DNA from 2 places in the Pseudomonas sp. MPC6 genome. Region 2 is predicted to be linked to the other one. Evidence: predicted binding sites of a transcription regulator. Region 2 holds the regulator's gene; the other holds the start of a gene.

Region 1 (3,409 bases), 390 kb from region 2:
CCAGTTGCAGCCCGCTGCGCGCGAACATTGCCATGTGGCATCGTGGCGCGAAGGCAGTTTGTTGCTGATTGTCACCGACGGTCACTGGGCCACTCGTTTGCGTTATCAGCAAAAGCGTCTGCAGCGGCAATTGCAGCTGTTCGATGAGTTCGCCAGCCTGACGCGGATTCTGTTCAAGGTGCAGCCACCCACGGTCCAGCAAGGCGCGGCCGGTCATACCATCAGATTGTCGACCGATGCGGGCGCGACCATCCAGGCCACGGCCGAGGGGATCACTGATCCGAATCTGCGGGCGGCGCTGGAGCGCCTTGCGGCGCACGCCAAGCCCAAGGTTTAAAACTGCCTCCTACCGGCGTTTGCTGCCGCCGAGCAATGAACCCATCAGCCCGCGTACCAATTGTCGGCCCAACTGATTGGCCGCCTGGCGCATCGCCGATTTCAGCGCCTGCCCTGCCGCCGTGCCGAGGAATTCACCGGCCTTGTCGGTGAAACTGGGCTCTTCGGCTGCCGGTTTACCTGGAGCGGCGTCCGGTTCCGGGGCCAGTCCTTTACGCCCCAACAGCACTTCATACGCCGACTCGCGGTCGATCGGCTTGTCGTAACGCCCCTTGAATGCGGATCCGGCAATCAGCACCGTGCGCTCCGTCTCGGTCAATGGCCCGATCCGCGACTGCGGCGGAGCCACCAGCACCCGCTGGACCATCCCGGGCGTGCCTTTATCCTGCAAAGTGCCGACCAAAGCCTCGCCGATCCCGAGTTCGGTCAGCACCGACAAGGTATCGAACGCCGGGTTCGGCCGAAAGCCCTCCGCCACGGCGCGCAGGGATTTCTGCTCCTTGGCGGTGAACGCGCGCAATCCATGCTGGATCCGCAACCCCAACTGGGCCAGTACGTCATCCGGCAGGTCGCCCGGCGATTGGGTGACGAAATACACGCCCACACCTTTCGAACGAATCAGCCGCACGACCTGCTCCAATCGGTCCTGCAAGGCCTTGGGCGTATCGGCGAACAACAAATGCGCCTCATCGAAAAACAGCGCCAGCAGGGGTTTGTCCGCATCACCGCGTTCCGGCAGTTGCTCGAACAGTTCGGCCAACAGCCACAACAGGAACGTTGCATAGACCTTGGGGGCTTCGTGGACCAGGCGACTGGCATCGAGCAGGTGAATACGCCCGCGACCATCGGCGCCCGGTTGCAGAATATCTTCGAGTTGCAGCCCCGGCTCGCCAAACAGCGCTTCTGCACCCTGTTGCTCCAGGGTCGCCAGACGCCGCAACAGGGCCTGGCTGGAACCCGTGGTCATCAGCGCGGCGTCGTCGCCCAGCAATTCAGGATGATCACGCAGGTGATTGAGCAGCGCCTTCAGATCCTTCAGGTCCAGCAGCAACAGCCCTTCGCGGTCCGCCACCTTGAAGGCGGCATACAGCGCCGACTGCTGGCTGTCGGTCAATTCCAGCAGACTGCCCAGCAGCAGCGGCCCCATTTCACTCAGGGTGGTGCGCAAGGGATGCCCGGACTGACCGTGAATGTCCCACAGGGTGACCGGATACGCCTGGGGTTTGTGGTTCAGCCAAGGCATCCCCGCAATGCGCTCGGCGACCTTGCCTTGGGGCTCACCGGCTGCGCCCAGGCCGCACAGGTCGCCTTTGATATCCGCCGCAAACACCGCCACGCCGGCGTCACTGAACGCTTCGGCCAGGCGTTGCAAGGTGACGGTCTTGCCGGTGCCGGTGGCGCCCGCCACCAGGCCATGACGGTTTGTCAGACGCATGGCCTGGGCAATCGGCTGTCCCGCGAGGTCGGCACCGATAACGAGTTGCAGTGAATCAGGCATTTTGTCACCCCATGATTAAGCTTTGATCCTTCACGGCCGATATAAAAGACTGAAAAGCATCGGTAATTCCCTAAGGAGAGTACGGAAGTATCAGCTTGTTTTCACTGCCGCCCATTGCGCGTTCCTTTATAAAAGCACGCCTTTGGCACCACGACCCTAGCGGAACCCCAAGCCATGAACAAAAACCTGCGTTTCAGCCATAAAATCCTGCTTGCCGCCGCCCTCATTGTCATGGCCGCCTTTGCCTCGTTCACGCTGTACAACGACTATTTACAACGCAACGCCATCCGCGAAGACCTGGACAGCTACCTCAATGAGATGGGGGATGTCACCGCCAACAATATCCAGACCTGGCTGGCCGGTCGTATCCTGTTGATCGACAACCTCGCCCAGAACATCGCGATCAATCCTGAACCGTCCACCGTCACCAGCCTGCTTGAGCAGAAAGCCCTGACGTCGACCTTCATGGCGTCTTACCTGGGCGACGCCACCGGCAGCTTCACCATTCGTCCGGACGCCAGAATGCCCGCCGGTTTCGACCCGCGGGTGCGCCCTTGGTACAAAGGCGCCGAAAGCAGCAGCACAGCGACCCTGACCGAACCTTATATCGATGCGGCCACTGGCCAGACCATCATCTCCATCGCCACCGCCTCGAAAAAAGCCGGGCAAAACGTCGGCGTGGTCGGCGGCGACCTCAGCCTGCAAACCTTGATCGACACCCTCAGCGCCCGCGACTTCGACGGCATGGGCTACGCCTTCCTGGTCAGTTCCGACGGCAAGATCCTGGTGCACCCGGACAAAGCCCTGGTGATGAAGACCCTGAATGAAGCGTATCCGGACAATACCCCGCGTATCAGCCGCGACTTCAGTGAAGTGCAGGTGGACGGCAAGACCCGCATCGTCACGTTCACCCCGATCAAGGGCCTGCCCTCGGTCAACTGGTACATCGGTCTGTCGGTGGACAAGGACAAAGCCTTCTCGATGCTGACCGAGTTCCGCGCCTCGGCGGTCATCGCGACGGTCATCGCCGTGGCCACCATCATTGCCCTGCTGGGCATGCTGATCCGCATCCTGATCCAGCCGCTGCATGTCATGACCCGCGCCATGGCAGACATCGCCGACGGTGAAGGTGACCTGACCAAACGCCTGACCATCCAGAACAACGACGAATTCGGCGTTCTCGGCACCGCGTTCAACCGTTTCGTCGAGCGTATTCACGGCTCGATCCGCGAAGTGTCCTCCGCCACCGGCCAAGTCAACGAAGTGGCGTTGCGCGTGGTGGCGGCCTCGAACTCGTCGATGTTCAACTCCGACCAACAGGCTTCCCGCACCAGCAGCGTCGCCGCGGCCATCAACCAGCTCGGCGCTGCAGCCCAGGAAATCGCGCGCAACGCCGCGCAAGCGTCGAGTCAGGCCAGCGATGCCCGCAGCCTGGCCGAAGATGGCCAGCAAGTGGTGGAGCGTAGCATTGCCGCGATGAATCAGCTGTCGAGCATGCTCAGCGCCTCAAGTACCAACATCGAATCGCTGAACAGCAAAACCGTGAACATCGGGCAGATTCTGGAAGTGATCACC
Region 2 (3,409 bases):
CGCTGCGGGCTCGCCGGCTGCATCCTGACTAAACTGGATGAAACGGCCAGCCTGGGCGAGGTGTTGAGCCTGGCCATCAGCCATGATTTACCGGTGGCTTACCTGACCGATGGCCCGCGGATTCCCGATGATTTGCATCTGCCGCGGCGTCATCAGTTGGTCAGCCGCGCAGTAAGCGTGCAAATGCAGGAAGAACCTAGCGAGGAAGCCATGGCTGATATGTTCGCTGATATTTATCACAGCCCGACCAAGCGGGTCGGCTGAGGTATTAATGAATAGTTTTTGTACCTACATCGATGGTCTGCCATGCATTGTTCCGTTGGTGAACGCGCAGCCAGTAATGTGGCCTCCGTCTATGCAAGACAAGGTAAAGAAATAACATGGGCAGCATGCATCCCGTACAGGTGATCGCGGTGACCGGCGGCAAAGGTGGCGTCGGGAAAACTAACGTGTCAGTGAACTTGTCCCTGGCTCTAGCGGAGCTCGGCCGGCGAGTCATGCTGCTGGACGCCGATCTGGGGCTGGCGAACGTCGACGTCCTGCTGGGACTGACACCGAAACGGACCCTGGCCGACGTGATCGAAGGCCGCTGCGAGCTGCGCGACGTCCTGTTGCAAGGCCCCGGCGGCATTCGTATCGTCCCGGCCGCGTCCGGCACGCAGAGCATGGTGCATCTGAGCCCGGCGCAACATGCCGGCCTGATCCAGGCCTTCAGCGATATCGGCGATAACCTCGACGTCTTGGTGATCGACACCGCGGCGGGCATCGGCGAGTCGGTCGTCAGTTTCGTGCGCGCCGCCCAGGAAGTGTTGCTGGTGGTCTGCGACGAACCGACCTCGATCACCGACGCCTACGCCCTGATCAAGTTGCTCAACCGCGATTACGGGATGAACCGCTTCCGCGTCCTGGCCAACATGGCCCAGAGCCCGCAGGAAGGTCGCAACCTGTTCGCCAAGCTGACCAAGGTCACGGATCGCTTCCTCGACGTCGCCTTGCAATACGTCGGCGCCGTGCCGTACGACGAAAGCGTGCGCAAGGCCGTACAGAAGCAGCGCGCCGTGTATGAAGCCTTCCCGCGTTCCAAGTGCTCCCTGGCCTTCAAGGCCATTGCACAGAAGGTCGATACCTGGCCGTTGCCGGCCAACCCCCGCGGGCACCTGGAGTTTTTCGTCGAACGCCTGGTGCAACAAACCGCAGGACCGGTGCTATGACAGCCAGTGGCTACAACTTTTACAAGCAGTCGGCGCGTGACGTGCAGTACGAGCTGATCGAGCGTTACGCGCCACTGGTCAAACGCATTGCTTACCACTTGCTGGCGCGTCTGCCGGCCAGTGTCCAGGTCGAAGACCTGATCCAGGCCGGGATGATCGGCCTGCTGGAAGTGTCGACCAAATATGACGCCAGCAAAGGCGCCAGCTTCGAGACGTACGCGGGCATCCGAATCCGCGGCGCGATGCTCGATGAGGTGCGCAAGGGGGACTGGGCGCCCCGTTCGGTCCACCGCAATACCCGCATGGTCAGCGACGCGATTCGCTCGATTGAAGCTAAAACCGGTCGCGACGCTAAAGATCACGAAGTTGCGGCCGAACTCCAATTGAGTCTCGACGATTATTACGGGATTTTGAACGACACCCTGGGCAGCCGGTTATTCAGTTTCGACGATCTGTTGCAGGACGGCGAACACGAAGGGCTGCACGAGGACGGCGCGAGTGCACATCCGGAGCCGTCGCGCGACCTGGAAGATGAACGCTTCCAGGCGGCGCTGGCGGACGCGATTGCCAATTTGCCTGAGCGTGAGCGACTGGTGTTGGCGCTGTACTACGACGAAGAGCTCAATCTCAAGGAAATCGGCGAGGTCCTGGGGGTCAGCGAATCCCGGGTCAGCCAGTTACACAGCCAGTGCGCGGCCCGTTTGCGGGCGCGTTTGGGGGAGTGGCGAGCGCGCTGAAGGCAGTGTTGGGGACACTGCGAACGTGGCTGGTGCGGTGTTCAACTGCGCCGGTCGCGATCTGTTGTGTTCCAGACAGTCATCGAGTGCATCGCCGGATTGATTGAAATGGCGCGTCCAGGTGCTGGGCGCGTTTAAGACTGCTTGGAGGTCGAATTGGACAAGAACATGAAAATCCTCATCGTTGATGACTTCTCAACGATGCGGCGGATCATTAAAAACCTGTTGCGTGACCTTGGGTTCACCAACACGGTCGAGGCGGATGATGGCACCACGGCCATTCCGATGCTCAACAGCGGCAGCATTGACTTTCTGGTCACCGACTGGAACATGCCTGGCATGACCGGCATCGATCTGCTGCGCCACGTGCGTGCCGATGAAAAGCTCAAGCACCTGCCGGTGCTGATGGTGACCGCTGAAGCCAAGCGCGAGCAGATCATCGAAGCGGCCCAGGCCGGTGTCAACGGCTATGTGGTCAAACCCTTCACGGCCCAGGCGTTGAAAGAAAAAATCGAGAAGATTTTCGAACGCATTGGTTGAGCAACGGCGCCACGGGGGAGCTATGGAGCAAAAAGAATCTTCACAGGGCGATTTCGAATCGACCCTGAAAAAACACGCGGTCGAACTGGTCGCAAGCCTTGAAAAAGGCAAGTTCGGCGACGCGGTGCAACTGATCCATGAGCTCAACCAGACCCGTGACCGCGGCCTGTACCAGGAGGTGGGCAAGCTCACCCGCGAGTTGCATAACGCGATCGTCAATTTCCAGATTGACCCGCACATGCCGCAAGCCGAGGAAGTGTCCCAGATCACGGACGCCACCGAGCGCCTGGGCTATGTGGTCAGGCTGACCGAGGCCGCGGCCAACCGCACCATGGACCTGGTAGAGAACGCCACGCCGCTGGTCAACAGCCTGAGCCAGGAAGCCCAGGCGCTGAGCACGGACTGGGGACGGTTCATGCGTCGTGAAGTCGGGGCTGAAGAGTTCCGCGAACTGGCCCGGCGGGTCGACGGTTTCCTGACACGCAGCAGTGCCGACAACCGCATTGTGTCGAGCAACCTCAACGATATCCTGCTCGCCCAGGATTATCAGGACCTCACCGGTCAAGTGATCAAGCGTGTGACTCAATTGGTCACCGAAGTTGAAAGCAATCTGCTCAAACTCGTGCTGATGGCCAGCCAGGTGGACCGCTTTGCGGGCATCGAACATGACCGTGAAGCGATGCGGGCAGAAAAAGATCCGCAAAAACAGCTCTCTCAGGGTGAAGGTCCGCAGATTCATGCCGATAAAAGAGAAGACGTCATGTCCGGTCAGGACGATGTGGACGATTTGCTTTCCAGCCTTGGATTTTAAGACCTGTTAGGAGCACCCCATTAATGAGCTTCGGCGCCGATGAAGAGATCCTTCAGGATTTCCTGGTTGAAGCCGGCGAGATTCTAGAGCTGCTGTCCGAACAACTGGTC

Evidence for each region. Region 2 encodes FliA, which starts transcription of late flagellar genes. Its sites were predicted from a motif close to CTAAAGTTTNNNNNNNNNNNGCCGNTAA; they were not measured.
Region 1: ELQ88_RS27835 (methyl-accepting chemotaxis protein) is a predicted target of FliA. The motif match lies at 1,850-1,877, and genes of this name have one in related genera.

What each region holds. Positions count from the first base shown of each region.
Region 1 is NZ_CP034783.1:5,556,701-5,560,109, forward strand. It holds gene ELQ88_RS27825 (DciA family protein) at 1-337, shown strand, start outside; gene ELQ88_RS27830 (helicase HerA-like domain-containing protein) at 347-1,834, opposite strand; gene ELQ88_RS27835 (methyl-accepting chemotaxis protein) at 2,009-3,409, shown strand, end outside.
Region 2 is NZ_CP034783.1:5,163,181-5,166,589, reverse strand. It holds gene flhF (flagellar biosynthesis protein FlhF) at 1-264, shown strand, start outside; gene fleN (flagellar synthesis regulator FleN) at 381-1,211, shown strand; gene fliA (RNA polymerase sigma factor FliA) at 1,208-1,948, shown strand; gene ELQ88_RS25840 (chemotaxis response regulator CheY) at 2,117-2,488, shown strand; gene ELQ88_RS25835 (protein phosphatase CheZ) at 2,511-3,299, shown strand; gene ELQ88_RS25830 (chemotaxis protein CheA) at 3,323-3,409, shown strand, end outside.